One region of the Clostridium aromativorans genome, then DNA from elsewhere that is predicted to be linked to it. Evidence: riboswitches for the same ligand, from Rfam matches in the RefSeq annotation. Region 1 holds a riboswitch; the other holds the start of a gene.
What was found. Region 1 has a riboswitch for glycine ahead of gcvT (glycine cleavage system aminomethyltransferase GcvT). Riboswitches for the same ligand answer to the same signal wherever they lie in the genome.
Positions count from the first base shown of each region.

Region 2: it holds a riboswitch for glycine, as region 1 does, so the genes downstream of both, LN736_RS08155 (ACT domain-containing protein) here and gcvT (glycine cleavage system aminomethyltransferase GcvT) in region 1, are expected to answer to the same signal.

Region 1 is NZ_JAJJPB010000013.1:1,450-17,869, forward strand. Features, by position in the region: gene LN736_RS10855 (methionine ABC transporter ATP-binding protein) at 1-218, shown strand, start outside; gene LN736_RS10860 (methionine ABC transporter permease) at 215-883, shown strand; gene LN736_RS10865 (MetQ/NlpA family ABC transporter substrate-binding protein) at 908-1,741, shown strand; partial or broken gene LN736_RS10870 (nitrogenase component 1) at 1,758-3,239, shown strand; gene LN736_RS10875 (nitrogenase component 1) at 3,223-4,560, shown strand; gene LN736_RS10880 (DMSO/selenate family reductase complex A subunit) at 4,577-6,922, shown strand; gene LN736_RS10885 (DMSO/selenate family reductase complex B subunit) at 6,942-7,523, shown strand; gene LN736_RS10890 (TorD/DmsD family molecular chaperone) at 7,539-8,186, shown strand; glycine riboswitch at 8,376-8,468, shown strand; gene gcvT (glycine cleavage system aminomethyltransferase GcvT) at 8,528-9,634, shown strand; gene gcvH (glycine cleavage system protein GcvH) at 9,651-10,031, shown strand; gene gcvPA (aminomethyl-transferring glycine dehydrogenase subunit GcvPA) at 10,036-11,376, shown strand; gene gcvPB (aminomethyl-transferring glycine dehydrogenase subunit GcvPB) at 11,381-12,835, shown strand; gene LN736_RS18990 (hypothetical protein) at 12,849-12,974, shown strand; gene LN736_RS10915 (DUF3883 domain-containing protein) at 13,108-14,076, opposite strand; gene LN736_RS10920 (IS110 family RNA-guided transposase) at 14,699-15,934, shown strand; gene LN736_RS10925 (type III restriction-modification system endonuclease) at 16,130-16,420, opposite strand, start outside.
Region 2 is NZ_JAJJPB010000008.1:14,792-31,211, forward strand. Features, by position in the region: gene LN736_RS08140 (methyl-accepting chemotaxis protein) at 1-1,433, shown strand, start outside; gene LN736_RS08145 (HD-GYP domain-containing protein) at 1,488-2,546, opposite strand; gene LN736_RS08150 (PFL family protein) at 2,677-4,035, opposite strand; gene LN736_RS08155 (ACT domain-containing protein) at 4,054-4,323, opposite strand; glycine riboswitch at 4,470-4,559, opposite strand; gene tpx (thiol peroxidase) at 4,728-5,222, opposite strand; gene ymfI (elongation factor P 5-aminopentanone reductase) at 5,407-6,150, shown strand; gene LN736_RS08170 (response regulator transcription factor) at 6,279-7,115, shown strand; gene LN736_RS08175 (SdpI family protein) at 7,187-7,561, shown strand; gene LN736_RS08180 (hypothetical protein) at 7,623-7,958, shown strand; gene LN736_RS08185 (SH3 domain-containing protein) at 8,021-9,247, opposite strand; gene aroF (3-deoxy-7-phosphoheptulonate synthase) at 9,775-10,809, shown strand; gene LN736_RS08195 (prephenate dehydrogenase) at 10,841-11,710, shown strand; gene aroB (3-dehydroquinate synthase) at 11,724-12,806, shown strand; gene aroA (3-phosphoshikimate 1-carboxyvinyltransferase) at 12,821-14,107, shown strand; gene aroC (chorismate synthase) at 14,085-15,167, shown strand; gene LN736_RS08215 (bifunctional chorismate mutase/prephenate dehydratase) at 15,183-16,301, shown strand; gene aroE (shikimate dehydrogenase) at 16,377-16,420, shown strand, end outside.

The DNA.
Region 1 (16,420 bases):
GAAAACTCAATTTAACCATTCTGCTTATAACACACGAGTTGGATGTTGTTAAATATATATGCAATAATATGGCAGTGATTGAAGAAGGAAGAATTGTAGAAGTGGGAAGTACAAATTCAATATTTTTAAATCCTAAAAGTGATACTGCTAAAAAGTTTGTAAAAATAATGAGAAATTTCAATATAAATTCTGATTGTCATGGAGGTGAAGTAATATGACTGATGATTTTAAGATGCTGATTTTAAAAGGACTGTCAGAAACTATAGAAATGGTGATTATAACAGGCTGTATAGCGCTTCTCATAGGTATGCCACTTGGAATTATATTGGTGGTTACTAAAAAAGGACATATTTTGGAACATGAAAAATTGAATAGGGTGCTGGCCACTATAGTAAATGCCATAAGATCCCTTCCATCTATAATACTGATTGTAGTTTTATTGCCGCTGGCCAGATTGATTGTTGGGACCACACTGGGAATGAAAGCAGCGATTGTCCCAATATCCATAGGAATAGCACCTTTTTTGGCAAGAATTATTGAGACATCCATAGAAGAAGTGGAATGGGGGAAGATTGAAGCGGCTCTTGCTGTGGGAGCAAAACCTTTTCAGATCATATTGAAAGTTCTAATACCAGAGGCACTGCCTTCCCTTATAAGAGGAATTACAATTTCCATGATATCCATTATTGAATTTACCGCTGTAGCTGGAGCTATAGGAGCAGGAGGGCTTGGAAGTCTGGCAATACGTTTTGGATACGAAAGATTTCGTAAAGATATTATGGTAGCTACTGTTGTACTGCTTATATGTCTTGTGCAGTTCATACAGTTTTCAGGAGACCATATTTCTAGATATGTAAATAAAAAAAGGTATAAATTTGATTGATTTTTTTAAGGGAGATGAATTAATATGAAAAAGAAAAGTGTAATATCATTAGTACTGGCAATAGCTGTAGGACTGCTTTCAGGCTGTGGTAATGGAGGTAGCTCAAATAGTACAGGCAGCGGGAGCAGCAAGGACAAAAGCGTTACAGTAAAGATAGGTGCAGCAGCAGTGCCCCATGCAGAAATATTGAATCATATAAAGCCGACACTTGCAAAAGAGGGAATTGACTTACAAGTAGTGGTACTGGATGATGAGGATCAGTTGAATCCAGCTCTGCAGGAAAATCAGATAGATGCAAATTATTTTCAGCATTTGCCCTATCTAGAGTCTGTAGCCAAGGAAAAAGGGTATGATTTTGCTGTAGCTGGGAAAGTTCATGTGGAACCAATAGGTTTTTATTCTGATAAAATTAAATCCAAAAGCGAACTTAAAAATGGTGCTAAAATTGCCATACCTAATAATCCATCCAATGAGTACAGGGCACTGGAGCTTCTTCAGGAACAGGGTCTGATTAAATTAAAATCAGGAATAGCTAACTATAGTGCTACGCCTTCAGATATTGTTGAAAATTCGAAGAACCTGCAGTTTGTTGAAGTGGATGCAGCTCAACTTCCTAGAGTACTACCTGATGTAGATGGTTCTATAATAAATACAAATTTAGTACTTGAAGCAAAATTGGATCCCAATAAGGCATTATTTAGGGAAGATAGTAAATCGCCTTATGCAAATTTAATCGTTGTGAGAAAGGGTGATGAAAATAAAAAGGAAATAAAAGCCATAGTAAAGGCACTTAATTCAGATGATGTAAGGAATTTTATAAAGAAAAAATATGGAGTTGCAGTAGTACCGGCTTTTTAAGATGGAGGTATGAGTATTGAGTGTTAATATAAAATCTCCAGAAGTGGAGATAAGAGAATCCAGATTGGGTTCAATTACAGGATTTGCTGGAAATGCTAAAGAATTATGCAGGGCTTCTAAAGGTGGCAAATTATGTGATAGAAGAAGAAGTTTTAGCCAGTGCCTTGGGTGCAGTTCAGGAAATGCACTGTGCCAGCTGGCTATGATACAGGATGCAGTGGTGATAAACCACGCACCTATAGGATGCTCTGCTGATTTTCAGGATTATAATTTTACAAACAGGGTAGGACAGGTAAAGAGGAATATGCCACTTAGAAATGCCAGATTGTTAAATACCAATTTACAGGAAAAAGATATGATTTATGGTGGTATTTTTAAATTGGAGAAAACTATACGGGAAGCTTGTAAAAGATTTAATCCCAGGGCAATTTTTGTAACTACATCCTGTGCTTCCGGAATCATCGGAGATGATGTAGAGGGAGTGACTGATAAATTACAGGAAGAACTGAAAATACCCGTGGTATATATATCCTGTGAAGGATTTAGATCAAAGATTTGGACAACAGGTTTTGATGCTGCATATCATGGTATTTTGAGGAAAATTGTCAAACCACCTGTTAAAAAAAGAAATGATGTTATAAATGTAATTAATTTTTGGGGAAGTGATATATTCACCGATTTATTTGGCCGCATAGGATTGAAACCAAATTACATTGTCCCTTTTTCAACTATAGATAAACTGGAAAGCATATCTGAAGCTGCAGCTACTGTTCAAATATGTCCCACACTTGGGACATATTTGGCTGCTGGCCTGGAGCAGGAATACGGTGTAACAGAGATCAAATCGCCGCCTCCTTATGGGATAGATGGTACGGATATATGGTTTAGAGAGCTTGGAAAAGCTACTGGAAGGGAAAGAAAAGTGTAGAAACTTATAAAGTCCGAGAAAGATAAAATTGCTCAAGACCTTGAAAGACTTAGGAATAAATTGGAGGGCAAAAGAGTGTATGTAACTGCAGGAGCAACTCATGGACACAGTCTAATAGCCCTTTTGAAGGATCTTCACATGGATGTAGTGGGAGCAGCTGTATTTCATCATGATCCCTGTTATGACGATAGGAGTTCCAAAAGTGATAGTTTAGGTCATGTAGTGAAAAATTATGGAGATATTCCAAATTTTGATATCTGTAATAAACAGCCTTTTGAACTGGTGAATATACTTAACAGATTAAAACCAGATCTTTTGGTAGCAAGACACGGTGGAATGTCTTCATGGGGGCCAAAGCTTGGTATACCTACGTTTTTAATGGGTGATGAGCAGTTTGGACTGGGATATGAAGGGCTCATAAACTATGGCAATAAGATAATTGATGTACTTGCCACTAAAGAGTTTGTAAGCAGTATTGCCAGTCATTGTGAACTTCCATATACTGATTGGTGGATGAATCAGGATCCTTATAATTTTCTGGGAGGTGGTAATAATGGCAAAAACGGTTAATATAGTGGAACAGCCAAGACATTACTGTGCACTTGGAGCAGAGCAGTCCGTACTGGCTATCAAGAAAGCTATTCCTATAATACACTCTGGTCCAGGTTGTGGAATTAAACTTCACGATGGACTGAGTGTTGCATCTGGGTATCAGGGCATAGGCTATTCCGGAGGAAGTTCCGTCCCATGTACCAATACCACAGAAAGAGAAGTTGTGTTTGGAGGAGAAAATAGGTTGAGGCAAGTAATAGATGGGTCTTTAAAAGTTTTAAAGGGCGATCTATTTGTGGTTTTAACAGGATGTACTTCCGATATAATAGGAGATGATGTAGGTCAGGTGGTAAGCGAATATAAAGATAGGGGAATTCCAATAGTTTATGCTGAAACGGGTGGATTTAAGGGAAGTAATTTTAAAGGACATGAAATAGTGATTAAGGCTATTATTGATCAATTTGTAGGTGAAAAAAAAGCACAGGTAAAAAAAGGACTTGTAAATGTTTGGTCTGTATTGCCCTATCAGGACTCATTCTGGACAGGTAATTTAATGGAAATAAAAAAATTACTTCAGGGAATAGGTCTTGAAGTAAATATACTTTTTGGCACAGAGTCGAATGGAGTGGATGAATGGAAGACAATTCCCGATGCTCAATTTAATCTGGTTCTTTCACCCTGGGTGGGGCTGAATATTGCAAAACACCTAGAGGAAAAATACGGTACCCCTTATCTGCATTATCCTGTGCTTCCAATAGGAGCAAGAGAAACCAGCAAATTTTTGAGAACTGTTGCAGAATTTGCTCAGCTGGATAAAAAGAAGGTTGAGGAATTTATAAGTGGAGAGGAAAAGAGATTTTATTATTATATTGAAAGATCACTGGACTTTTTTATAGAATTTAGATATGATATGGCAGATAGATTTTTTAATATAACGGATTCTTTTTATACGCTGGGAATAAGCAAGTTTCTAGTAAATGAGCTTGGAATTGTCCCGGGAGAGCAGTATATTACAGATGATACTCCGGAAGAATATAGAGGTGAAATAGAAAATGAATTTGAGCACTTGTCTGAATCTGTTTCATCCAAGGTTGTATTTGAAATAGACGGAGGTAAAATACATGAGAGATTGAGAAAATACCCCCATGGCAATTATAAGCCTCTGATTTTGGGAAGTTCCTGGGATAAAGACATAGCTTCAGAGTTAAATGGATTCTGGATAAATATATCTCTTCCGGTTATGCATAGGTTGGTATTAAACAGAGGCTATATTGGGTACGATGGAGGATTGACCTTGGCGGAGGATATATACAGCAACATACTCGCAACTTATAAGTAATAGAAGGAAGTCTATTATGATGAAAGAAAAAGTAAAAATGTTGGGTATAAAAGAAAAAAACTTGAAACTGATAGGAAAATTGGCTGGTGAAGATGGCTTTTATTCCTTCAACTCTGAAGGGGATCTGGATAAAGAGGAAAAGATCATTCCTACCTCCAGTTCTCATAATTGTGGTGGAAGGTGTATTATAAAAGTCCATGTAAAAAAGAATAGAATTGCCAGGATATCCACCGAAGACGATATTCCGGATACTGAAAAGACTCCACAGCTGAGAGGGTGTTTGAGATGCCGAGCTTATCGCAACCACATGTACAATTGTGATAGATTGAAATATCCTATGAAACGCAGGGGAAAACGTGGAGAAGGCAGGTTTGAGCCCATAAGCTGGGATGAAGCATTGGATTATATTGCAGATAATTTAAAAAGAATTATGCATGAGTATGGACCTGACTCAATATATGTCCAATATGCCACCGGAAATGAAGGCAGGCTTTCGGAGAATGTGTGGATGAAGCGGCTCCTTGGAATGTATGGAGGGTATCTGTCCTATTATGGAACCTATAGTACGGCTTGTACTCAGGCAGCTACTCCCTATACTTTTGGCACAATATATACGGGAAACAGCAGGGAAGACTGGGTGAATTCGAAGCTTATAATCCTCCTTGGATTTAATCCGGCAGATACCATACATGGTACAAATACCGCCTATTATCTTAAGATGGCAAAAAATGCAGGAGTCAGGATAATAAGTATTGACCCGATTTATTCAAATACAGCAATTGCCCTTGCAGATGAATGGATTCCAATTAGACCTACTACGGATAATGCACTGCTTGATGCAATGGCCTATGTTATGATTACTGAAAATTTGCAGGATCAGCATTTCCTGGATAAGTACTGTATTGGCTTTGATGAAAATCATATGCCGCCGGGCATTCCCTATGGAAATTCCTATAAAAGCTATGTCCTTGGGGAATGCAGTGATAGGATACCTAAAACTCCTGTCTGGGCAGAGGCTATTACAGGGATACCAAAAGAAACTATAGTCAGACTGGCAAAAGAGTATGCCTTGGATAAACCCGGAGCACTGATACAGGGATTCGGACCTCAAAGACATGCTTACGGAGAACAGGTGGTTAGAGGGGGAACTGTTTTAGCTGCCATGACAGGCAATATAGGTATTAGTGGAGGCTGGGCGTCTGGAACAGGATATCCGGTGAGAGAAGCATATGTGGCGTCAATTCCTCACTACAATCCCAATAAAAGTAAAATTTCCATGTTCAGCTGGCCTGATGCCATAGTGAGAGGGAAGGGAATGGGAGCCAATTTAAGCGTCAAGGGAACAGAGAAGTTGTCCTCAAGTATAAAATTCATATTCAATTTAGGCGGAAACTGTCTTGTAAATCAACATACGGATTCAAATGCTGCCGCAGCGCTTCTGAAAAACAAAGATCTGGTAAAATTTATTGTGACAAGTGATCATTTCCTGACTGCAAGTGCCAGGCTTTCAGATATAATACTGCCTTCAGACGATATGCTGGAAAGAGAAGACATAGTCACACCCTGGGGATTTGGTGATTATGTGCTGTTTATGAACAAGGCCGTGGATACTGTTTTTCAATGCAGAAATGGATATGACTGGATAAGTGATTTATCTAAAAGGTTTGGACTTTTAGATAAATTTACGGAAGGAAAGTCACTTGATGAATGGATAGAATATCTTGTTGAAAAAACAGCCGAGAAAAACCCTGGCTTTCCCAGTTGTGAAGAATTCAAGAAAAAAGGGGTATACCGGTGGATTTATGAAAAGCCCAGCATTGCTTTTAAAAAGCAAATTGAGGAGCCTGCAGCTAATCCCTTTCCAACGCCCTCCGGCAAAATAGAGATATTTTCACCTAGATTGTGGGAAATGGACAATCACAGAGAAATTCCGGCAGTTCCCAAATATATTTCTGCCTGGGAGGGACCGGAAGATTTTCTCATAGGAAAGTATCCTATACAGTGTATAGGCCATCATTCTAAAAGAAGGGTTCATTCCACCTTTGACAATGACAGCTGGATGGAGGAGGTGGATCCACAAAAGATTTTTGTAAATTGTGAAGATGCCAAATCAAGGGGCATTGAGGATGGGGATATGGTCAAAGTATACAATGACAGAGGTGTTATGATTTTACCTGTAAAAATTACCAGCAGAATTATGCCGGGAGTTGCTTCCATACCCCAGGGAGGCTGGTGGACTCCGGATGAAAAGGGAATTGACAGGAGAGGGTGTATAAATGTTTTAACCAAGTATAAGCCAACGCCTCTGGCTTTTGGGAACCCATCCCATACAAGCCTGGTTGAAATAGAAAAAGTGGATTGAGGGAAGGAGATTTAACAAGATGTGCACACAGCTGGCATTTTATTTTGAACAAAAAAATTGTACAGGATGTAATACCTGCAAAATAGCCTGCAAAGATAAAAACAATCTGGAAGCAGGTCAGAATTTCAGAAATGTGTATGAGGTGTCTGGCGGCAGTTACATAAAAAGGGGAAGAGCAGTTATACCAAAGGTATATGCTTTCTGGATTTCAATAAGCTGCAATCACTGTATTGATCCTGCCTGTGTAAAGGCATGTCCTGTGAAGGCGATTAAAAAGAGAAAAAAAGATGGAATTGTATATATTTGTGAAGATCTGTGCATAGGGTGCCGCAGTTGTATTAAGGCATGTCCATATAAAGCACCTCAATATGACTCCAGCACTAAAAAAGTTAAAAAATGTGATTTCTGCATGGATTTGATAGACAAAGGTAAACCCCCTGTCTGTGTAGCTGCCTGCCCCATGCGGGTTTTGAATTATGGAGATCTGAATTTTCTTAAAGCAAGATATGGGAATATATGTAAAGTACGGGGAATGCCTGAAGGAAATGCTACAAAGCCCGCTTTAGTAATCACTCCCCATAGAGATGCTTTAAAAAAATAAGGAGAATTTTTTATAATGGACAGTATAAAATTGTGGTTTATGGAAAGAGAAGCTGTATATTCTACGCTGGCTCTTTTTTATAGAGATAATTTGAGCAGAGGTTTGAAAATTTTAAAAGAAACTGATTTACTGGAAAAGCTTTCCGAATATGAAGATGATATTGACTTATCTGATAAAGCCAAGGTAATATCAGGCGAGATGGGTGGTAATAAATTTAATCCTGGATATGAAAAAGAGTTATGGGAAGATTACCAGAGATTGTTTGTTGGGCCGGGACGTATTTTGGCACCTCCCTGGGAATCCGTATATGAGAGCAGGGATAGGCTTATTTTTGGAAAATCGGAGCTTTCCGTAAGGGAGTTCTATCATCAATTTGGTTTAGAGGTAAATCCCAGGGAGGCGGCAGATCATCTTGCCTTTGAACTGTCTTTTATGGCAAGGCTCTGCAGTATTAAAACATATGATGATTTTCAGAAGGTATTAAAAATTTTGGCATCAATGGAAAAGTTCCTAAAAGAACATTTGTGCAAATGGGTTCCGGCCTGGAGAAATTGCGTCAATTCCAATGCTAAAATTGGATTCTGGATTGAACTTTCAAATATCACAGAAGCCTGGGTAATGAAAGATTTGAAAGAAATAGAAAAAATTATTAAAAATAAGTAAAAGTAGGATATGTTTTTATTGAAAATATATCTTTTAGGATGTATTATTAATGTATAATGAAAATTTATATTATATATAAGAAAAAATTATCTTGGATGATTATAGCGTGAGATAACATCTGTTAACCGACGGGGCAATGATATATTTTCACAGTTATATCAAAAACTTTCAGGTAAAAATAGCGCTGTAGGACAAAACTCTGGAAAATCTGTATTTAAAACAGTACCGAAGGTGAAAGATGTTCTGCTCGAAACTCTCAGGTAAGTAAACAGAGGGATATGTGGACAAATTGTTCTTCATGTCCTTTTTTGTTGTATAAAAATATAATAGGAGGTTTTGTCGTGGAAGGATTGAAAAAAACTGCACTGTTTAATTCCTATGGAAAATATGGAGCAAAAATGATAGACTTTGCGGGATGGTCTATGCCGGTACAATTTGAAGGTATAATACCTGAGCACAGGGCAGTGAGAGAAAAGGCGGGGTTGTTTGATGTTTCACATATGGGTGAAGCCGATATAAGGGGGAAAGATGCACTGAACTTTGTCCAGAATTTAATTACCAATGACGCAGCTGTACTTGAAGACAATCAGATACTGTACACTCCTATGTGTTATCCAGATGGCGGTGTTGTGGATGATATTATAGTTTACAAGTTTGATGATGAACATTTTTTCCTGGTCATAAATGCTGCAAATATCGAAAAAGACATCAGCTGGATGCTTGACAACAAGGGTGGCTTTGACGTTGATATCGAGAATATATCTTCTTCTGTTATACAGTTGGCCATTCAGGGACCTGAAGCTCAAAACATACTTCAAAAGCTTACAGATGTGAATCTGGGGGAAATTAAATTTTTCTTTTGCAGAAGAGATATGCCTGTTTGTGGGAAAAAATGTATGATATCCAGAACTGGATATACGGGAGAAGATGGTTTTGAAATTTATTCTTCTGTTGAAAATGCAGAATATTTGTGGAACAGAATACTTGAAGCCGGAAGGAAAGAGGGTATAAAACCAATAGGCCTTGGTGCAAGAGATACACTGAGATTTGAGGTAAATCTTCCTCTTTATGGGAATGAACTTTCGGATTCCATCACCCCTCTTGAAGCTGGACTGGGATTTTTTGTGAAACTGGATAAAAAAAATTTTATAGGAAAAGAAGCTCTTTTAAAGCAGAAAAAAGAAGGCCCTGCCAGAAAGATAATTGGATTTGAAATGAAAGACAGAGGTATTCCGAGGCATGGATATGAAGTTCTTGCAGGATACAAAAAAATAGGCGAAGTGACCACGGGATACAGATCTCCCTCCTTGGGAAAAAATATAGGGCTTGCCCTTATAAACTCCAAGTATTCCAAACTTGGAACTGAAATTTTTGTCAAAGTGAGAGGAAAGCTTCTTAAAGCGGAGGTTGTGGACAAAAAATTTTATAAAAAAAATTATAAAAAATAATAGGGAGGAACTTTAAATGAAGATTTTAAAGGAAGCGCTTTATACTAAGGATCATGAATGGATAAAGGCAGACGGAAACAAGGCCTATGTGGGAATCACTGATTTTGCCCAGGACTCCCTGGGAGACATTGTGTTTGTGGATTTGCCGGAAGTGGGCTCTGAATTTGAAAAAGGTGAAGTTTTTGGAGCGGTGGAATCTGTAAAAGCAGCATCGGATCTTTATATACCTGTGTCAGGTAAAGTGTTGGAAGTAAATGAAGAACTTGCAGACAATCCTGAATATATAAACCAGGACTCTTATAAAAACTGGATAATTTCCGTTGAATTATCAGATAATTCGCAACTCAAGGAACTTTTAGATGCTGAAAACTATGAAAAATTATGTGACGGGGAGTGATACCATGCATCCTTATTTGCCGTTAACAGATGAAGATAAGCAGGCTATGTTAAAGAAAATAGGGGTAAGTAAAATAGACGACCTGTTTTCTGATATACCGGAATGTATACGTCTAAATAGAAAATTGAATATAAATGACGGAATGTCTGAGCTTCAGGTTAAATCCTATATAGAAGGTATTGCAGGGTTAAATAAAAGCTGTGAGGAGCTGACTTGTTTTTTAGGTGCAGGTGCCTATGATCACTATGTGCCTTCTATAATAAAGCATATAATATCCAGATCAGAATTTTATACTGCATATACTCCTTATCAGGCTGAAATAAGCCAGGGTACACTGCAGGCCATATTTGAATATCAGACAGTTATGGCTGATTTAACGGGTATGGATGTTTCCAATGCCTCAATGTATGATGGGGCCACTGCCTGTGTTGAAGCCGCACAGATGGCTGCAAACGCTGCAAGGCGTAAAAAGATAGTCGTATCCAAAACTCTCCACCCTGAGGTCAGGAGGGTGCTTGAAACCTATTTAAGATTTAAGGATTTAGAATTGGTGGAAATAGATGAAGCAGAGGGAGTTACAGATGTGGAGAAACTTAAGTCTGTATTGGACAGGGATACTGCAGCGGTAATAATTCAGACGCCGAATTTTTTGGGGATAATAGAGGAACTTGAGGACATAGAAAAATATGTTCATAAAAACAGATCTCTTCTGATAGTATACTGTAATCCAATATCCCTTGGAATTTTAAAAAGTCCTGGAGAATGTGGTGCAGATATAGCCGTAGGAGAAGGGCAGTCTCTTGGAAACAGAATGAATTACGGAGGACCTTATTTCGGATTTCTGACTACCAGGAAAAAATATCTTAGAAAAATTCCGGGAAGAATTGTAGGTGAAACTACAGACAAGGAAGGAAAAAGAGGTTTTGTACTTACACTTCAGGCAAGGGAACAGCATATAAGAAGAGAAAAAGCTTCTTCAAATATTTGTTCCAATGAAGCACTCAATGCCCTGACTGCACTCATCTATTTGACTACTCTTGGTAAAAAGGGGATAAGGGAAGTGGCACTCCAGAATGTGCAAAAATCTCACTATGCTTTTAGCGAGCTTGTTGAAAGTGGAAAGTATAAGTCGTTGTTTGATAGACCATTTTTTAATGAGTTTGTGGTTCAATCCAAGAATTCAGTGGAAAAAGTAAATAAAACGCTGCTGCAGAACAATATTCTGGGTGGATATGATGTGGAGAGAGCATATCCATCTTATAAAAACTCCATGCTCTTATGCGTCACTGAGAAAAGAACAAAACCTGAAATTGACGAATTAGTTTCTGTATTGGAGGGGATATAAGATGATAAGTGAATACAACAAGCTTATTTTTGAACTTTCTAAAAAGGGCAGAAGGGCCTATTCTCTTCCACAGTGCGATGTACCGGAGGAGGATATCTGTAAATTGCTGCCGGAAAAATTTATAAGCAGAGAGGAGCCGGAGCTTCCTGAAGTAAGTGAGGTGGATGTGGTAAGGCATTTTACGCTGATTTCCAATAAAAATTTTGGCGTGGATACAGGATTTTATCCTCTTGGCTCCTGCACCATGAAATACAACCCCAAGATCAATGAAGATATGGCAGGTTTAACAGGATTTACTGAGCTTCACCCCTATCAGCCGGAGGAAACAGCCCAGGGAGCTTTAAAGCTCATGTATGAGTTAAGTGAAAAGCTTGCTGAAATAACAGGCTTTGATACAGTGTCACTGCAGCCTGCAGCAGGAGCCCATGGTGAAATTTCGGGGCTTATGATCATAAAGGCCTACCATGAAAAAAGAGAAGATTTTAAAAGAAAGAAGATAATCGTACCTGATTCTGCCCATGGAACAAATCCAGCCTCAGCTGCCTGTGCCGGATTTGAAGTGGTAGAAGTGAAGTCTGCTGAAGATGGAACTGTGGATATTGAGTCCTTAAAATCCCTACTGGATGATGAAGTGGCCGGGCTTATGTTAACCAACCCAAATACTCTGGGGATATTTGAAAAAAATATACTTAAAATAGCAGAGCTTGTGCATGCTGCAGGAGGGTTGCTTTACTATGATGGTGCCAACATGAATGCCAATATGGGAAAGACAAGACCCGGAGACATGGGATTTGACGTGTGCCATATGAATCTTCACAAGACATTTTCAACACCCCATGGAGGCGGAGGACCTGGAAGCGGTCCTATAGGAACTAAAAAAGAACTGTCACAGTTTTTGCCTGTGCCCATAGTTGCCAGGAAAAATGACAGGTATTATCTTGACTATGACAGACCTTGCTCCATAGGAAAAGTCAGAAGTTTTTACGGAAATTTCGGGGTGATGGTAAGAGCTTTTTCCTATATACTGAGCATGGGTGCGGAGGGACTTAGAGAGGTCAGTGAAGATGCAGTGCTCAATGCAAATTATATAAAGGAAAGCCTTAAAGAACACTACAATGTTCCAATGGAAGGTGTCTGCAAGCATGAATGTGTACTTGGAGGACTGAAAAATGATGAAAATGGCGTCACCACTCTCGATGTGGCAAAAAGACTTTTAGACTACGGATATCATCCGCCTACTATATATTTTCCCCTTATTGTAAAAGAGGCCATGATGATAGAGCCCACGGAAAATGAGAAAAAGGAGACTCTGGATGGATTTATAGAGGATATGATAAAAATTGCAGAGGAAGCGGAGAAAAATCGGGATATAGTTAAATCTGCGCCTAATACCACCGATATTAAGAGGCTGGACGAGGTTAAAGCAGCCCGGAAACCTGTGGTAAAATGGAGTAGGTAAAAGGGGTGTAATTATGATTGAAGCTGGTGACCGTGATTTTAATAAATTGTCCATGTTTAGAAATATAGATAAAGTTACATTGAAACTGCTCAGGGAGAAAGCTTTCAAAAAAAAGCTGCCCAAAGAAGCGTTCACTTAGGGATTGAAAGAAAAACTTAAATGAACAGCTTCAAGCGGAGCAAAAAGAGACCAGTCACAATCAGGCATGAATGCTTGAAGCGGCTGGTCTTTTTGTATTTATTGGTAATACAAAATATGGACATTTTATGGAATTAAGTATAGCACCTTGCGGATATAATCTGGTCAATTGAAAGTATATGACCATCTTCGCTTATCCATTCATTCCTTTCAGAGGAATATGAAAAAACATAAAGTACAGGATTTTCTAGGCACTTTGTAACAACACATAATCTGTAAGAGTCCTTATTGTTGTTCATTTTTGAAAATTCATTTGGAGTTAATTCAACAGAAACCTCTTGACCTGCTAGTCCCTTAACTTCAATTTTTAATTTAATTTTCTTATAAACTGCTTCCAAATCCCATCCTAAGTTTTCGCTTTCTACAGAAGTCACGGTAAAACCCCTTTCTGAGTACTCTCTGGTAACTTCTCTAATAGCGATATTCTCTATTTTCTTTCTTAGTTCTGCATCGGTTTGGCGGAAGATAGGAAGGCGACGCCTAATACTTTTCTTTTTTTCATATCTTTCTATATGTCTTAGAACTTCTTTCTTAAAATCCACCATTTCAGGGCTATCAGCATACCAAACATTTGATTGACCCATTCCGCCTTTTACTCTTCTTGGTATTATCGGGAATGAGAACCTTTCATCTATACTCAGTAAAGTAGCATTGTCAGCATTAGCAACAGCATAATATCCGATATATTCATTTCTAAATTTTCTTTCTGAAAGATTAGTGTTTTGATAATCTTTAAAAAACCTGGCATTCTTATACCATCCAACTATATACGTTCCGCCATTCTTGTGGGTTGCAGTGAAAATGACTAAAACATCATCTATGAATTCATCATCTTCACTCGCTCCTAATCTTTGAAGGTTGTTATACCCGCTTGGCTGAGCATAACCATATACCTTACCGCTAATTTTTTTGAAATTGAATATTTCGTGTCCATAACCATATTCTTCAACATAGGAGCCACCGCCATGTATTTCTTTATCATTTCCCAATAAACCTTCATATCTTTCCATCCAAGCAGTGTTTAAGAATATCATAGCTTTCATCGATTTACCTCCTCGTATATTAGTAGTAAGAGCTCCTTCTAGAAGAATTTCCAGTTGATCCGGATCCTCTAAAATTCACTCTAGATAATCCTATAGGTTTACACTGAGTAGCCTTTTGGCTTCCTCATCAAAATTAATATTGTTTTACCCTTGTTTTACCCCATGATGGGGAAGCCAAAGGTGATTGTTCCAATAAATTGAAGTGATAATATGTTGTTCCTATTTTTTGTAGGAGGACATGTCCTCTTACGGCTATTTGTTGTGCATTTTTAAAACTGAATATGGATAAATGGCGGAGAATGGAGGAGGCTCCTGCGTATGACTCCGTCATTTTTTTATAGCGTTTCAGTCCTGCCCATGGGACAATAGGAACCGACAAGTTCGTATCAGGATATAGCTTTTCCTCCTTGCGGACACTTCGGTGTACTGCTTAATAAGCCTGCTACCCATGGTTCATTGTTGAAGGTCTAACCACTAGTTGCGCCGTTTGAAAAGAAGAGAGTGTAGCGCTCAGATGGTCTTCTTTTCACTCGAGTGCTTATGACGAGGAAGACATCGATGATTCCTTTGGGCACCCAGGTCTGAAACGTACTTGATTAAATCCCCTTTGGAGGTGATAGGTATGTCTAAATTGCTTGTTGGTGTAGATGTAAGCTTAAAGTCCCATCATGTCCATTTCATGATGGAGGACGGGAATTCATTGGCTGACTTTTCTGTTTCTAATGATCAATTAGGGGCCGATACCCTGATCAAACGTATGTTAGAAGCAGCGGAAAAAAGTCAGGTAAAGCAATTGAAAATTGGAATGGAAGCTACAGATCAATATAGTTGGCATCTTGCCCACTATCTAAAGGATCAACTAAAAGGTTACGAGCCCCGTTTCCAATCTTTTATCTACACATTAAATGCGAGAAAAGTCGCTCGTTTTAAGAAAGGCTATGATTCTTTGCCAAAGAACGACCGGATTGATGCCTGGGTCATCGCTGACCACTTGCGATTTGGCCGACTACCTTATGAAATGAAAGATGCTGTTCAATATGAAGCCTTACAACGTCTTACAAGAACAAGATTTCATTTCATGAAAGAGATTGGACGAAATAAAACTTATTTCCTAAATCAACTTTTCTTGAAATTCAGTGGATTGCGTCAAGACAATCCCTTTTCGAATACATTTGGTGCGACCAGCCTAGCCGTAATTGAAGAGCTAGAGCCTGAAACGATTGCCGAAATGAGGATCGAGGAACTGGTTGAATTTCTGCAGGATAAAGGCAAAAATCGCTTTGAAAATCCCGAAGAATTGGCCAAGTATCTTCAAAAATTAGCCCGGGCTTCCTATCGCTTGGATAAAGCCATGCAGGACCCTGTAAATCTTTCCCTATCCGTTACGTTGAGCACCATTCAACACATGGAATCGCAGGTAAAACGTCTGGATAAGGAAATTGCCAAACTAATGAAAGGAATTCCGCAAACGTTAACCTCTGTTAAAGGGATTGGTGACGTCTTTGCGGCAGGCTTAATTGCCGAAATTGGTGATATAAGCCGGTTTAAAAGCCATCATTCATTAGCTAAATACGCTGGGCTTGTTTGGAGTCAATATCAATCTGGAGAGTATGAATCTGAAGAAACAAGCCGTATGAGAACCGGAAACAAATACTTAAGATACTATCTCATCCAAGCTGCAGATTCCGTACGTAAACACGATTCTGAATACAAAGCGTTCTACAACAAGAAATATCAAGAAGTTCCAAAGCATAAACACAAACGAGCTCTCGTCTTAACCGCAAGAAAATTGGTACGGTTGGTGTATTCGCTACTAAGCACCAATCAATTGTACACACCACTGGAAAGGAGAGATTAAGATTTACTCTTCCACATCCTTTTGGATTGCCTAGCTTCGCACAAATTAATGGAAAAAATTTGAAAATACTGCGAAGTTTATTTGGTATACCCTTTTTTAAGGTTTTTTCGTCTTTAAGCCAAAATAATTTCCAATTCCTTATTTTTTTGTGCTTGACATTTCACCACTAGGCTTTCAGCTAGAAATTCACACAAATCACTCTGCCAATACTTCTTTAATAATCTGAGCCATCTGCTTGTTGTTTAACTGATCACGGAAATAAACAGTGTATCCATCTTTCGAGAGCATATCAAAGAAAACACGAGCACAATCAATTTTTGCTTTTTCTGTACCACGTAAGTCGGATTTATTTTCTACGTCTTTTGTTTCGACTACAATGTTAAGCTCTTTCTCACCGGAAGCCTTTCTTACAACATACATGAAGTCTGGACTGTACATTCCACCGGTAATAGTTGGTATGGCAATGCTGCTACGTGGAATTTTTCC
Region 2 (16,420 bases), on a different contig from region 1:
TGAGAGACAAGTTAGTTACGACTAAAATAGGGAAAAGTGGATATGCATTACTGGTTTCAGCAGACGGCACAATTATTGCGGATTCTGATAAGAGCAGGGTAATGAAGAATATAAAAGTGGAAATCCCTTCTGGGCAATCCGTTTTAAGTAAAAGTCAAGGGAATGTGGCATATGGAAGTGGAAAGGAATCTAAGATAGCTGGATTTAATAAATCCAAAGAAACAGGATGGACAATTATGGCGGTCAGTCCCAAAAGTGATTATGCACAGGGATTGAATGCCGCTATCACAACGGCCATTATAATTTTATTGATTATGCTGGTAATAGCTGTTATATGCGGCATATTTATTGCAAAATACGCAACAGAACCTTTAACTCATATACAGCAATTTGCTAAGAGATTGTCAGAATGTGATTTTAGCACTCCTATAATTATAAAGAGAAAGGATGAATTTGCAGATGCAGCTCTTTCACTCAATAAGGCTCAGGAAAATGTGAAATCTTTGGTGAAGACCATAATTGACAATTTTGAGAATATGAGTGCTTCTGGTCAGGAACTTTCTGCAACTGTCCAGGAAATGACGTCTAAATTTGAGAACATAAACAATTCTATAAATGATATCGTAAACGGTTCTCAGGAGACAACAGCTTCTGCTGAGGAAGTTACTGCATCTGTGGAAGAGATAGATTCAAATATAAATCAATTATCAGATAAGGCAATTAATGTAAATACAAATGCAAGTAAGTCTAAGGAAAATGCTCTTTCTGTCCAGGAAAACGCTCAAAATGCCATAAAGGAATGTAAAGACATCTATAAAAATGAAGAGATGAATATACTAAAGGCTATAGATGAAGGAAAAGTAGTTTCAAAAATAAAAGAGATGGCAGATATAATAGCAAGTATTGCGGAGCAGACTAATTTGTTGGCATTAAATGCAGCCATTGAAGCTGCGAGGGCAGGGGAACATGGTAAAGGATTTGCGGTAGTTGCAGAAGAAGTGAGGACACTTGCAGAACAATCTTCTGAAACAGTTTCTACAATTCAAAATGTTGTAGTAAAAGTTCAAGAGGCCTTTAAAAATCTTTCAAATACCAGTCATCAAGTTTTAAAATTTATTGATGAAAATGTAAATGTCCAATTGGATAATTATCTGAGTACCGGAGAAAAATATTATAAGGATTCTCAATTTACATCTGATTCTCTGAAGCAACTTACGTCGATGACAGAGGAAATAAAAAGTACAACGAATGAAGTGACTAAGGCAATTAATGGCATGGCTGGAATTGCGCAAAAATCTTCTGAAAGTACTAACCAGATTCAAGATGTTATAAATGATGCAGTGCAGGGTATGGTTCAGATTGATAAAACTGCCAAAGACCAAGCGGATTTAGCTCAAAAGTTAAATGAAATCATTCAAAAATTTAAAATTTAATTCTATAAGGTGTTACTTACAGTAGGTATATCTGCATAAATAGGGAAAAGCTGGTTATATAACCAGCTTTTCAACATATAAGTCACTTTCTTTTTTCAAATCCAAAAAATTTCCCTCATCTAAAAGCAGAGGATTTGTCAAATCATTTACATGAACTTGAATCACCTTGTATTTTTTACCATTGTTTAACAGTACATTTTCTCCCATGAAATAATTTATTATATGGTTTAAAAATACATCACAGTATCTACAATCGAGCTTTCCAAGACTTTGTTCTTGAATGATCTTCAGAGCTTCAAAGGGGCCCCTTACTTTCTTATAGTATCTTGAGGAGTTTACTTCATCAAATAAGTCTGCAATAGCTATTATTTTAGCAAATAAATGGATTTTATCTCCAGCTATACCTAATGGATATCCGGATCCATCCATTTTTTCATGGTGCATCAACACTCCGTAACTTACAGAAGGATCCAGATATGGAATGCTTTTTATAAAATTATAACCTATGACAGGGTGGGTTTTAATAATTTTATACTCTCTAGAAGTAAGAACTCCATTTTTATTCAGTATATCTCTATTTATTTTTGTTTTGCCAAAATCATGTAATATTGCTGAATAGGTCAATAAATTTAGATCACGTTGATTTAAATTTAGCCATTTCCCCAGTATAAAGCTTATAGCGGATACATTTATACTATGCCTGTAGATGGCATCTTTTCCGCTGCCGTAAAATACAATATTTCTAATGACTATCCCCGTTGATTTAAATTCCTCCTGTATCTTTTTTGAAAAAGATCTTATTTCATTCATTTCAGGAACTTTTAACTCAGATATATTATTAAATATACGTTTTAAGCTCAGAGAAAATTCATTAAAATCATTCTCTATTTTTTGTATTGTATTTGTTTCAACAATTAAAGGACTGTCAGAATCATTTTTTACGTAGACTTCTACTTTGTCCACAAGATAGTTTTGCTTTAAATTATTTATAGTAGACGCTGTAATAATAATATTTTTAGCCAATAACATTTTACCTTCAAAAATTACATCACTTGAAGACATCATTCCAGGTTTTAATTCATCAAGTGAAAGTAACTTCTTTTCCCATGTCATATTGTCTCACCTCATATATCGTTAATTTAGAAATATATAGTAATTAAGTATTTTATCGTATCCTTTTCATAATTCTAAATATGATTGAGGCAAAATAAACCATTTTTATTATTTTCTAATCTACATGTAATTAATTTTTGAAGCTGTGAATTGGAGCAGGGATTCTACCGCCCCTATTTATAAAAGACTCACTGGAAAATTTACTTACGGACATTATGGGAGCTTTTCCAAGGAGGCCTCCAAAATTTGCTTCTTCTCCTACAGATTTATTGTAAACTGGGATTAATCTTACAGCAGTTGTCTTACAGTTTATCATTCCGATGGCGGCTTCGTCTGCAATTATTGCTGATATGGTGGATTCAGGTGTGTCCCCTGGTATCCCTATCATATCAAGTCCTACAGAGCATACACAGGTCATGGCCTCTAGTTTCTCCAAATTGAGGGAACCCGCATTTACAGCATGTATCATTCCTTCATCTTCACTTACAGGTATAAATGCGCCGCTTAGACCTCCAACTTGTGATGCAGCCATTATACCACCTTTTTTGACTGAATCGTTTAAAAGTGCAAGGGCTGCTGTTGTACCTGGACATCCGCAGCTTTCCAGTCCCATTTCCTCAAGAATTCTTGCCACACTGTCTCCTACAGCAGGTGTAGGAGCAAGAGACAAGTCCACTATTCCAAAGGGAACATTTAATCTTTTTGAAGCTTCACCAGCTACTAATTGTCCCATTCTAGTTATTTTGAAAGCAGTCTTCTTTATAGTTTCGGCTACTGTGTTGAAGTCCTTATTTTTTACTTCCTCCAATGCTGATTTTACAACACCAGGACCACTGACACCAACGTTTATTATGGCATCGGCTTCTCCAATTCCGTGAAATGCTCCGGCCATAAATGGATTATCCTCTACGGCATTTGAAAATATCACTAGTTTGGCACACCCTATACTGTCATCTTTTCTGGTGAGATAAGCGGTTTTTTTCACTACTTTTCCCATATCTTTTACTGCATCCATGTTTATTCCAGCTTTTGTAGTCGCTACGTTTACTGAAGAACATACTTTATTGGTGGATGCCAGTGCTTCTGGTATAGAGTCTATGAGTATCTTATCCCCTTTTGAGTAACCTTTATGTACAAGCGCTGTAAAGCCTCCGATAAAATCTATACCGAGAGTCCTGGTAGTTTTATCTAGAGTTTGTGCAAATTTTACATAATCCTTATCTGAAGTTGATTGGGCCACAAGGGAAATGGGTGATACAGATACTCTTTTATGTATTATTGGTATACCATACTCTATTTCAATCTGTTCTGCAGTTTTAGCCAGATTTTCGGCATATTTGGTTATTTTATCATATATTTTTGTCCGTGCCTTTTCTCCATCGCTGTCGATACAATCCATAAGTGATATGCCCATAGTGATAGTTCTTATGTCAAGATTTTCCTTGTCTATCATTTTTATTGTTTCCATTATATTTTTAGTATTTATCATTATTGTTCACACTCCAGTTTAAATTTCTTGCATAGAAGTAAATATATCTTCTCTTTGAATCTTGACATCAACGCCTATTTCCTCTGCCTTATTTTCAAGAGCATTTTTTATACTTGTAAAATCTGCATTCATTTTACTTAAGTCTACAAGCATTATCATAGTAAAATAGTTTTCTATTAGAGTTTGATTGATATCCAAAATGTTTATGTTATTTTTAAATAGTACAGAGGTTATTTTATAAATTATGCCCACTTTATCTTGTCCAATTACCGTTATAAATGCTTTCATTTACTATGTCCATCTCCTTTTAATATTAGTTAATTTACACTAAAGTACAATTTATTTGAGAAAATAAAAAGAGATTAAAATAAGGTTTAATCTCTGGTAAACAAGGAATTAGAATAGTAAAATAGCTGAAATCTACTATTTTAAATAAAAAATCCCCCGTCCCTTTTACCTGAGAGTTTCACTGTAATCAGTTTTCCCCTTCGGTGCTCTTTGAGAGTCTCTCCAGAGGCTTGTCAGTTAACGGTCTATCAATGTATTCCACTAACTTCATCCAGCCTATTAAATTGTTAAAGTGATTATAACATGTTTCATAAATTAATTCAAATACAATATTTCAATTTTAAATCAAATTAAAAAAGAATTCTTGAGTTGTTAAAGCCCAAGGATCCTTTTATTTTAATGTACTATTTTGCTTTTTTAGCGGCATCGAGTATAGCATCAAAATTTGGTTGATTTGTAACCTCTGGAACATACTCCACATAAGTAATTTTATTTGAACTGTCGACTACAAAGGCAGCTCTGGCTAAAAGACCTAAATCATCCATATATGTTCCAAAATTTTTACCGAAGGTTCTATCTTTAAAATCAGATACCGTAATCACATTTTTTATTCCATTAGCTGCGCACCAGCGGCTCTGGGCAAAAGGCAGATCCATGGATACTGTATATACAGTTACACCAGGAATTTCTGATGTTTTTTCATTAAAAGTTCTGGTTTCTAGATCACAAACTGGAGTATCTAGGGAAGGCACTGTTAAAAATATTCTAACTCCCTTTGTATTCCCTAGAGAAATAGTATCCATTGCATTATTTATAAGTGTGAAATCTGGTACAGTATCACCGACTTTAAGGGCATTTCCAGAAACCTTCACAGTTTTTCCCTGAAATTTTAAATTCATTTATATCCCTCCAAATAAAATATATTAATTGAGAATAATTATTTATTATCATATTTATAATAGCATAAATGTGCAAAATATGCAAATTTATTATAATTTTTATTTCACATGTTGTATAGAATTAATGTATAATATCTTTTAGAGTATTACAGATTAATTTTGCTGTGGAGAGTGGGAATTTTATATGGAAAACTTAGGAGGAAAAGTTGCCGTAATTACTGGGGCATCTAGAGGTATAGGGAGAAGTATTGCTGTAAATATGGCAAAGTGCGGTGCCAGTGTGATAATAAATTTTAATCAAGACGAGGAAGGGGCTTATAAAACTCTTGAAATGGTGAAACATATAGGCTCTATTGGAGTTGTTTTGCAGGGAGATGTAAGCTTGTACAATAGTGCCGAAAAAATGATAAAAAGCACTATAGACAAAATGGGAAAAGTCGATATACTTGTAAATAATGCAGGGGTTTGCTACATAGGGCTTTTTATGGATATGCAGCAGAAACAGTGGAATTCTATAATAGATGTTAATTTTAAGGGTATGCTGAATTGTACCCACTGTGTACTAAAACATATGATTTCAAGAAAAAGGGGCTCTATAATAAATATCTCATCTATGTGGGGAAATGTAGGTGCCTCTTGCGAATCAATTTATTCTGCTACCAAGGGAGCCATAAATCTTTTTACTAAGTCACTTGGGAAAGAAATGGCACCGTCTAATATTAGAGTTAATGCTGTGGCGCCTGGAGTAATAGATACCGATATGAATGCCTGTTTAAAAGCTGATGATAGAGATATGTTGAGAGAAGAAATTCCAATGGGCAAATTTGGAAGCAGTGATGAAGTGGCAAAAGTAGTGTGCTTTTTAGCAGGAGAATCTTCATCCTATATAACTGGACAAATAATAACTGTGGATGGCGGAATGTCATAGTTAAGTAGGGCTTTTTTAAAGTAAATTTTAAATCAAACGATAAATATATATAATGCTAAAAATTTGATTTTGTAAGTAAAGTAAATACAATTTAGTAAAATATTATTAATGAAAATAGGATGATAATTATGTGTAAAGTTATAATATTGGATGATATGGCGTATATGAGATATAGAGTAAAAGACATTCTGGAAAAGACAGGAATCGAAGTATATGAATCGGGAACTTCCTTTGATTTCTTTAACAAACTTCATGATAAAAAAGAGGAAATAAATTTAATAATATTGGAAGTGGGCCTCAGTAATGAAGATGGTTTTGAAGTGCTTAGAAAAATAAAGGCCAGGAATTTAAGTATTCCAATAATGATACTTACAAAGATGAATACTAGAAGCGCATTTATAAAATGCATAAAAGAGGGAACGTCAGAATATATATTAAAGCCTTTTAACAATAAAGTGCTGCTTGAAAGGATAAATAAGCTTATAAAATCCAGTAAAAACAAAGATGAGCAGGGTGAAATAATATATTTAAATTTTCAGCAGTATATTACAAAGCAGATTATCAAAGCTAGGGCTGAAAATACCAAGCTCTCGATTATAATGGTCAGCTTGATAAAAAAATATTTTACGGCAGTGGATGAAAAAATAGATATAAAGGACAATTATCTTATATTGATGGACTCACTTTATGAAAAATTAAGACCTATTTTTAAAACACCGGATTTATTTGAAAAGTATGGATTTTCTACTCTTGTAGGTGTGCTCCCACGATGCCAAAAAGAAAAGGTTCTTTCTATTGTCAATAGAATAGATGGAATATATAACAGAATTAAATCTATAGATGAAAAATACAGCGAATATCACCTTGAGTACAGTTATGTTGTTTTTCCCGATGATGGAAAAGACAAGTCACAGCTTTTGGATAAGCTGACATCAAATATGAAAAATAAAATGGATGGAAAATAAACTGGCTTTTTAAAAAAAGATGTTTTATTATTAAAGGGGTTGGATATTAAGTTTTTAAGGGAGATGAGTATATGATATATTCATTGGTATTTGGTTTGGTAACCATGGCGTTTGGTATTATACCTAAAATAGTTAGACCTAAAAAGATCAATTCCTGGTATGGGTATCGAACTGAGATTTCCATGAAAAATCAGGACATGTGGAATGAGGGAAATAGATATTCTACTAATCAGTATATACTTGCAGGAATAATTCTTCTTATTTTAGGTAAAATAGGTTACTATTTTCTACAGGGGAAAGGCTATCTAGTTCCATTGATAGGCTTTATACCTGTTTTAATGGTTACAGTGTTTACTACTGAGAAACACCTGAAGAAAACCTTTGATGAAAACGGTAAGAGAATTGATAAATCCAGTAATTTAAAACAAAATAATATTGATGATTGATAAATAACATTGTGAATGAGATTGTAGAAAGACAAATATTCAATTTAAAAGGGGGACAATCATGGAGGTTGTAGCTGTCTGGAAAGGTTGTCAGTATTTTAAGAATTGTAATAAAAAAATAGATACATTTGTCATAAAGTGCACATTATATGAAACTAAATGCAAAATAGAACCTCTTCTTACGGGTATTCAAAAGCATGATTTGTTTATGAGCAATAAAACCAGATCCAGTGCTCATCCAGATTTTTATTTTTTGGTATCTGATGATATAAAATATATTGAACCACTTGAATGGTTTTGTGATGTTTTCAGTCTTTTGGGGCAAAATTCACCCTATAAAAAAATAAAAAATTTTAAAATAGAAAATTTAGAAGATATTAAAGATATTAATTATTGATTGAGGACAATCTGGAGGGAATCCAGATTGTCCTCAATCAATATAGCTAAAATATTTGATATTTAAACTCTTATATAATCCGAATGAACATATCCAATTATAGATCCTGCCTGTACTTTATACCAACGGCCATCAGTACTTAAAATTGTAACTTTACTTCCATAAGGAAGAATTGTGAGAACACGGCCTGTCCATGGACTGTTTCTTAAATTTAAGACTGAAGATCTATTATTTAAAATTACAGTGCCGGTCTTGGATTTAGAAGCTGCCGATGTAGACGAAGATTGGGAAAGACTTATATAGCTAGAGTAAACATAGCCTGTTCTACCATTTGCAGTTACTTTGTACCAGCTGCCGGAACTTCCCGAAATAGTAACCGAAGTTCCATTTGACAGGGAACCTATTATGGAACCCTGAGGTGCTGTTCTCAGATTCAAAGATGAAGAGCTATTTTGAAGTTTAACATAACCTGTTTTTGAACTGGAGGAAGAAGTTCCGCTAGAAGTTGAAGTACTGCCTCCCCCTGAATTTATGTAGGTAGAAGCTACATATCCATAGGATGAATTTAACTTGATCTTATACCAGCTTCCCACAGAGCCAACTATTTCAACGGACTGTCCCTTTCTTAAGCTTCCAAGTATTCCAAAGGACGTGCCTGCCCCATTTCTTACATTTAAAGATGAATTACTATCTGAAATATTTACAATTCCGGTCTTATAAGTATTGGTACCTCCGGAAGAGCTGCTACTTGAAGATGAAGTTGGAACTGATTGCCTTCCGTTCCCCACATATATGTATCCTTTTAGATATAAGTTGCCCCTGTTTTTTATGGCTTCTTTTGAGAGAGTTTTTACATTCCCGTCATAATTGCCCCTTATGCTAAAATTGCCTTCGTTAAAATATACGGTATTACCCTCCACTTTTTCTACAAAGCCAACATGTCCGTATCCAACGGGACCACCACCCCATACTATTATGGAATTTGCCTTTGGTTCAGAACCATAAGGATACACATTATCCCTTGCATTGGCATACCACCAATCAACCGCATTTCCGTAAAATTCCGAAGGAAGTGCAATCCCTAATTTTTCAAGAACCCTTCCATATGTAAACCAGGTGCATTGCCCGCTGTAGCCGCATTTGGCAAATATATTTCCAACTGCAGTATAGGCGCTGCTTTGAATATTTGGTAAAATACCAGCAGCATGTACGGTATTTATTATATTTTTGTTGTTAATAAGAGATGCAGAAATAAAAAAAGCAAAGACTAATTTCTTGTACTTATTCATGCTGTGTCCTCCTGAAAATATAATTCAATCTAAAACTTACAAAATCATTATAGTTATCGTAATTAGCTAGAAATAATTTAGTTAATTGTACTATATTTTTTGGAATAATTCCATGAAATTACATAAGCTTTATGTATATTGACAAGAATAATTTCCAGATAAATAGTAAAATTTCGTGTTGACATAAAAAAAGAACCTGTTATAATTAAAAACAAATAGATTTCGTAGTTTACATTATAATAGGGAGGTAAAAACAAAGTGAAAAATATCATTGGGAGGAAAATGAAAGCAGTAAATAGAAATTACTATTACTTTACTTTTAGCTTGGGCTATTTTTATTTTAGCGCTGGTTATTTTTGCTTTCAAAAATATTTAAGATTCCTTCTAATGAGTAGATATAGTTATGTGTGTTGATTCAAATCTTCTTGCATACTGGGTGAAAATGTAATTGGTTAACTTTAGACAAGGCTCATTAAGAGGCCTTGTCTTTTTATTTTATTTAAATTTATTTACGGGAGGAATTTATAATGATAGTGATTATGAAGCCAAAGTCGCCATTGAAAGAGATAATGATGTTAAAACAAAAAATTGAGATGGATAATGATGTATCGGTAAATGTAATACAGGGAAAGGAGTATTGTGTGCTGGGTCTTATTGGAGATACTACGACAGTTGATGCAGGCAAAATTAGAGCTAATGAATTTGTGGAAAATGTAAAAAAGGTACAGCAGCCCTACAAACTTTCTAATAGATTATTTCATCCAGATAATACCGTGGTAAAAATAAAAGATGGGTCTATTGGTGGAGATGAGCTAGCTGTTATAGCAGGTCCATGTTCTGTAGAAAGTGAAGAACAGATTGTAAGTATTGCAAAAGATGTAAAAAAGAGCGGAGCTAAATTTTTAAGAGGAGGTGCTTTTAAGCCCAGGACTTCACCTTACAGCTTTCAGGGACTCAGAGTCAGAGGACTGGAGCTTTTGAAAATAGCCAGGGAGGAGACAGGACTTCCCATAGTTACGGAGATCATGTCCACTGACATGATAGATAGATTTGTTGAAGATGTGGATATAATACAGGTTGGAGCGAGAAATATGCAGAATTTTGAGCTCTTAAAACAGCTTGGGAAGACTAAGAAACCCATTCTTTTGAAAAGAGGAATTTCAGCTACTATTGAAGAATTGCTCATGTCTGCTGAGTATATAATGTCCGGTGGAAATGAAAATGTAATACTCTGTGAAAGAGGAATAAGAACTTTTGAGACTTACACAAGAAATACATTGGATTTAAGTGCTGTACCAGTTATAAAAAAATTAAGTCATCTTCCAGTAATAGTAGATCCTAGTCATGCAGCAGGAATTTGGTGGATGGTTGAACCATTGGCTAAAGCGGCAGTGGCTGTAGGGGCAGATGGGCTTATGATAGAAGTTCATAATGATCCTGTCAATGCAAAATGTGATGGACAGCAGTCCATAAAGCCAAAGGTGTTCCAAAAGCTTATGAAAGATATAGATAAGATGATAAATGCGGGAATGAGCAGGGAGTACGATGTTGTGAACATATAATACTATGATATTTAAGGAGGTGAAGTTACACGTGGAAGATTGTGACTTTAAAGTGAATATAGCTGTTGTTGGAATGGGACTTATTGGGGGGTCCTATGCTATGGCACTTAGAGTTCTAAATCCAAAGAGTATAATTGGAATAGATAAAGACAAAAAAGCTTTAGATAATGCTCTGCACAGGGGTATTATAGATAGGGGATATGAAAGCGGTGGAAGGTTCTTGAAGGAAGTTGATCTGGCTATAATAGCTCTTTATCCTAGGGATACAGTGGAGTTTGTAAAAAATAATCTAAGTAATTTTAAAATGGAAGTGCTTATAACAGATACTTCAAGTGTAAAGAAGGACGTGGTAAACAATATAAATGCATTTTTGCCTGATGGAATGGAATTTGTTTCAGGACATCCTATGACAGGCAGAGAGTGCAGAGGAATAGAGTTTGCCTCAGCGGATATTTTTACAAAAGCCAACTATATAATAACACCAAGCAGTAAGAATACTTCCAGGGGACTTAAAGTAATAGACACCATGGCCAGAAAAATGGGCTGCAGCAATGTGACTTATGTTAGTCCGGAAGAGCATGATGATGCAATCGCTTTTACCAGTCAGCTTCCACATGTTGTAGCTGTTTCTCTTATGAATTCCCATGAGGAAGGCTTTATAGACCATATGGCGCTGTTTACGGGGGGAAGTTTTAGGGACGCCACCAGGGTGGCACAGATCAACTCAGGGCTGTGGAGTCAATTGTTTATAATGAATTCTAATAAATTGGTAGATGAAATAGAAAGATTTCAAAGGAGTATAGATAGATTAAAAACAGCTATAATATACAGGGATATGAAGAGCATAGATCATATTTTTCAAAATGCAATTCGCAGGAGAAAAGCTCTAGTTAAGAGGTAAGGATAGTGATTTTATGAATATTATTAGTATAAATCTTAAAGAAAAATGTTATAAAATCTATATAGAGAGAGGAAGTTTAAAATGTATAGGAGAAAAATTGAAATCTGTATACAAAAGTAGAAATGTAGTTGTAATTACTGATTGCAATGTGGGAAAATTATATTTGAACACACTTAGAGAATCACTTTTGAGTGCTGGATTTAAAGTGAATTCAATATCCATACCGCCGGGAGAAAAAAGTAAAACTCTGGATGTACTGAAAGGGGTATATGAGAATTTATGCAAGTTCAATACTAGAAGAAGTGATATTATAATTTCTCTTGGAGGTGGAGTAGTAGGAGATCTGGCGGGCTTTGCTGCAGCTACTTATTTAAGGGGAATAAGATACATTCAGGTGCCGACTTCGATTTTGGCACAGGTTGACAGCAGTATAGGAGGAAAAGTAGCAGTGGATTTACCCTGGGGAAAAAATCTGGTAGGAAGTTTTTATCATCCAGATGCTGTATTTATAGATCCTGAAGTGCTTGTATCTTTAAATGATAGATTTTTTAGTGATGGAATGTCTGAAGTTATAAAATATGGATTTATACGTGATAAAAGTATTTTAGAAACTTTAGCTTCCCTTCCCAGTAAAAACGATGTTTTAAATAATATTGAAGATATAATATGTAAATGCTGTAATATAAAAAAACAACTGGTGGAGATGGATGAAAGGGATTTAGGAGATAGGATGATGTTGAATTTTGGGCATACTCTGGGGCATGCTGTAGAGAAGTATTATAATTATGTAAAATACAGCCATGGAGAAGCTGTAGCCATTGGTATGGCTGCTATAACTAGAAGAACTGAAGAAATGGGCATTACTAAAAGCGGGACTTATGATTATATGAAATACATATTGGAGAAATATGTGCTTCCCACTTGTATACCGGATTTAAACAGGGAGGCTGCTGTAGATTCTATAGCGCTGGACAAAAAATCATCAAGTAATGGTACTTTAAATCTTATAGTTTTAGAAGAAGTGGGAAAAGCAAGAATAATGAAAGTAAAGATACCTCAAGTGCAGGAGTTTTTATTTTTAGATGAAACAAAATGAGAGGAGAATGTATTTTGAGGTATTTATACATAAAACCATCTGAATTAAAGGGAAAAGTGATTGTTCCCACTTCTAAAAGCATATGTCACAGAGCAATAATATGCGCTTCACTATGTGATGGTATTAGCAATATAGGAAATGTGGATTTTTCCAGGGATATAGAAGCTACCTGTGATGCCATGGAGAATTTGGGTGCAGAAATACAAAGGGGAAAAAATAATTTGATTGTAAAAGGAAATTCCAGGATCCATGTAAAAAATACCAGTATAAATTGTTTACAGTCAGGTTCTACCATAAGATTTTTAATACCTATAGCTGCTACAATTGATGAAGAAATTATTTTTACAGGTGAGGGAAAATTGGTGAAGAGGCCTCTTGATATTTATTATGATATATTTGACAGTCAAAAAATATATTATAAAAATTTTAAGGGAAAGCTGCCCCTGATTTTAAAGGGGAAATTGAAATCGGGGGAATACAGGGTTAGAGGAGATGTGAGTTCTCAATTTATAACAGGGCTTTTGTTTGCCCTTCCAAGGTTAAATGGAGATTCTACAATATATGTAACCACTCCGTTGGAATCCAAACCCTATGTGGATATTACACTGGATTTACTAAAAAAATTTGGAATAAATGTGGATGAAGATGGACATGGAAAATATACAGTTAGGGGAGGGCAGAAATATAAGAGCAGAGACTACTATGAGGTGGAAGGAGATTTTTCACAGTCCGCCTTTTGGCTTATCATGGGAGCCCTTGGCAAAGGTATTACTTGCTGCGGATTAAAAAAAGACTCTCTTCAGGGAGACAAGATCGTAGTAGATATACTCAGAAAAATGGGTGTGAAAATTGAATGGGAGAAAGGCGGCTTAGTTGTCAGTCCCGCCCGTAAAATTTACAGCAGCACTATTGATGCTTCACAATGTCCTGATCTTGTACCTGCACTTGCAGTTTTGGCCTCTGTGAGCTGCGGTACTACTGAAATTAAAAATGCAGGAAGGCTCAGAGTTAAGGAGTCAGACAGACTTAAGGCCATATCAATGGAGTTGAATAAAATAGGAGGGAATGTAGTAGAAAAAGAAGATGGACTCATTATAGCAGGGAGGGAAAAACTCACAGGCGGCGAGGTGAACAGCTGGGATGATCATAGGATAGCCATGGCTCTGGCATCGGTGTCTTCAAAATGTCAGAACCCTATGATAATAAAAGGAGCCGAATGTGTGAAAAAGTCCTATCCAAATTTTTGGAAAGATTTTAAGAACTTAGGAGGAAATATAAATGAGCGGAATATGGGGAAATAAAATAAAATTATCCATCTTTGGCGAGTCCCATGGAAAATCTGTAGGCATTACTATAGACGGATTGAAGCCTGGTATAAAAATTGATCTGGAATATATAAGAGGACAGATGAAAAGAAGGGCACCGGGATTTACAGAATTTTCTACAGCCAGGAGAGAGGAGGATAATTTTCAGATTTTAAGTGGGTATTTTAAAGGTAAGACAACGGGCACACCTCTTTGTGCAATTATACTGAACAATGACACTCACTCAGAACACTATGAAAAAACTTCGGATATATTGAGACCGGGGCATGCAGATTTTACTGGAAAAGTTAAATATAATGGCTTTAATGATTACAGAGGAGGAGGCCATTTTTCGGGGAGGCTCACAGCACCGCTGGTTTTTGCTGGTGCATTATGCAGAAATATATTAGAGGAAAGAGGAATAATAATAGGAAGCCGTATAGAGAGCATAGGCACAATTAAAGATAAGAAAAGCTTTGACGTTGTTTCTACCGATGAGAATATGCTCAGGGAGCTTTCAAAAGACAAATTTCCTGTACTAGATGAAGATTACTGCAAAAAAATGAAGGACAGTATATTAAAAACCAAGTCAGAAGGGGATTCCCTTGGAGGAATTGTAGAGACGATAGTTTTAAATTTACCAGCAGGTATAGGTGATCCATTTTTTGATTCGGTGGAAAGTACTCTTTCCCATCTTTTATTTTCTATTCCTGCAGTTAAGGGAGTGGAATTTGGAATGGGATTTAATATGACCACTATGAAAGGCTCAGAGGCCAATGACGAATACTATATGTCAGAAGATCATAAAATAAAAACTTACACGAATAATAACGGAGGAATTCTAGGAGGAATCACGGATGGCATGCCTCTTGTATTTAGGGCAGCTGTAAAACCAACTCCCTCTATAGCAAAACCTCAAAGGACTGTGAATATTAGAAATGAAAAGAAGGAGATTTTGAAAATAGAGGGAAGACATGATCCCTGTATTGTACCCAGGGCTGTGCCGGTAATAGAGGCGGTTACAGCTATTGGAATATTGAATTTAATGGATGAGTGAAGTGGTGGTGATATTTTGGAAAGTTTGGATGAATTAAGGAATAAAATAAATAAATTAGATGGAGAAATGGTTAGAATTTTTATTGAGAGAATGAATGTGGTTTCTAAAGTAGCTGAGTACAAGAAAGAAAATCATATGAATGTACTGGATGAAAATAGGGAAGAGAATATCATAAAAACACAATTAGAGAATTTTAAACAAAGCTCCATGAAAAACGAAATAGAAACTTTTTTGAGAGACATTATGAGTATAAGTAGAGACCTTCAAGAGAAAAAGATAAAGGAAGATAATAAACCGGAAATAATGGGGTATAACCATTCCTGTAAAGTCGGATTTCAGGGTATACTGGCGTCTTTTAGTTATGAAGCTCTAATTGACTATTTTGGGGATAAGGTTAAAACCCTAGGCTTTGATAACTTTGAAGATGTGTTTAATTCACTGGAAAATGGGAATGTAGATTATGGAATCCTTCCAATTGAAAATTCTTCTACTGGAGGAATTTCTCAAGTCTATGATCTGCTTGAAAAATATGATCTTTATATAGTGGGAGAGAAGTGTATTAAAGTAAACCATAACCTTCTAGGTGTTCCGGGAGCTTCAATAGAAGACATAGAGGAAGTATATTCACATAGTCAGGCATTTATGCAGAGCAGTAAATTTTTAAAAAAACACAAACATTGGAAGCTTATACCTTATTTTAATACAGCTAAAAGTGCTGAATACATAAAGAAAGAGAATGACAAGAGTAAAGCTTCCATAGCCAGCAGGAAAGCTGCGGAATTTTATGGATTGGATGTATTGAAGGAAAATATAAATTACAACAGCTATAATTATACAAGATTCATAGTAATAAGCAGGAATATGGTATATGATAGAAAATGCGATAAAATCACTATTCTCATTACTCTACCCCATAAAGTTGGAAGTTTATACAATGTACTCAAGTTCTTCTGGGAAAATAACTTAAATATGACTAAAATAGAGTCAAGACCTATGGTAAACAGACCGTGGCAGTATTTTTTTTGTATTGATTTTTATGGAAATATAATGGAGATGGGGACTAAAAGTGCACTGGAGGGAATAAAAAAAGAGAGCTCCTATTTTAAATTACTGGGAAATTATAGGGAAGGATAAGACAATTGACAGTTGACAAATTACAATTGTCAATTGTGCATTGTAAATTGTCAATTGCACTGGAGGTGAGTTTAATTGAGTGATTTTTATGGGCTTATAGGAAAAACATTAGTGCATAG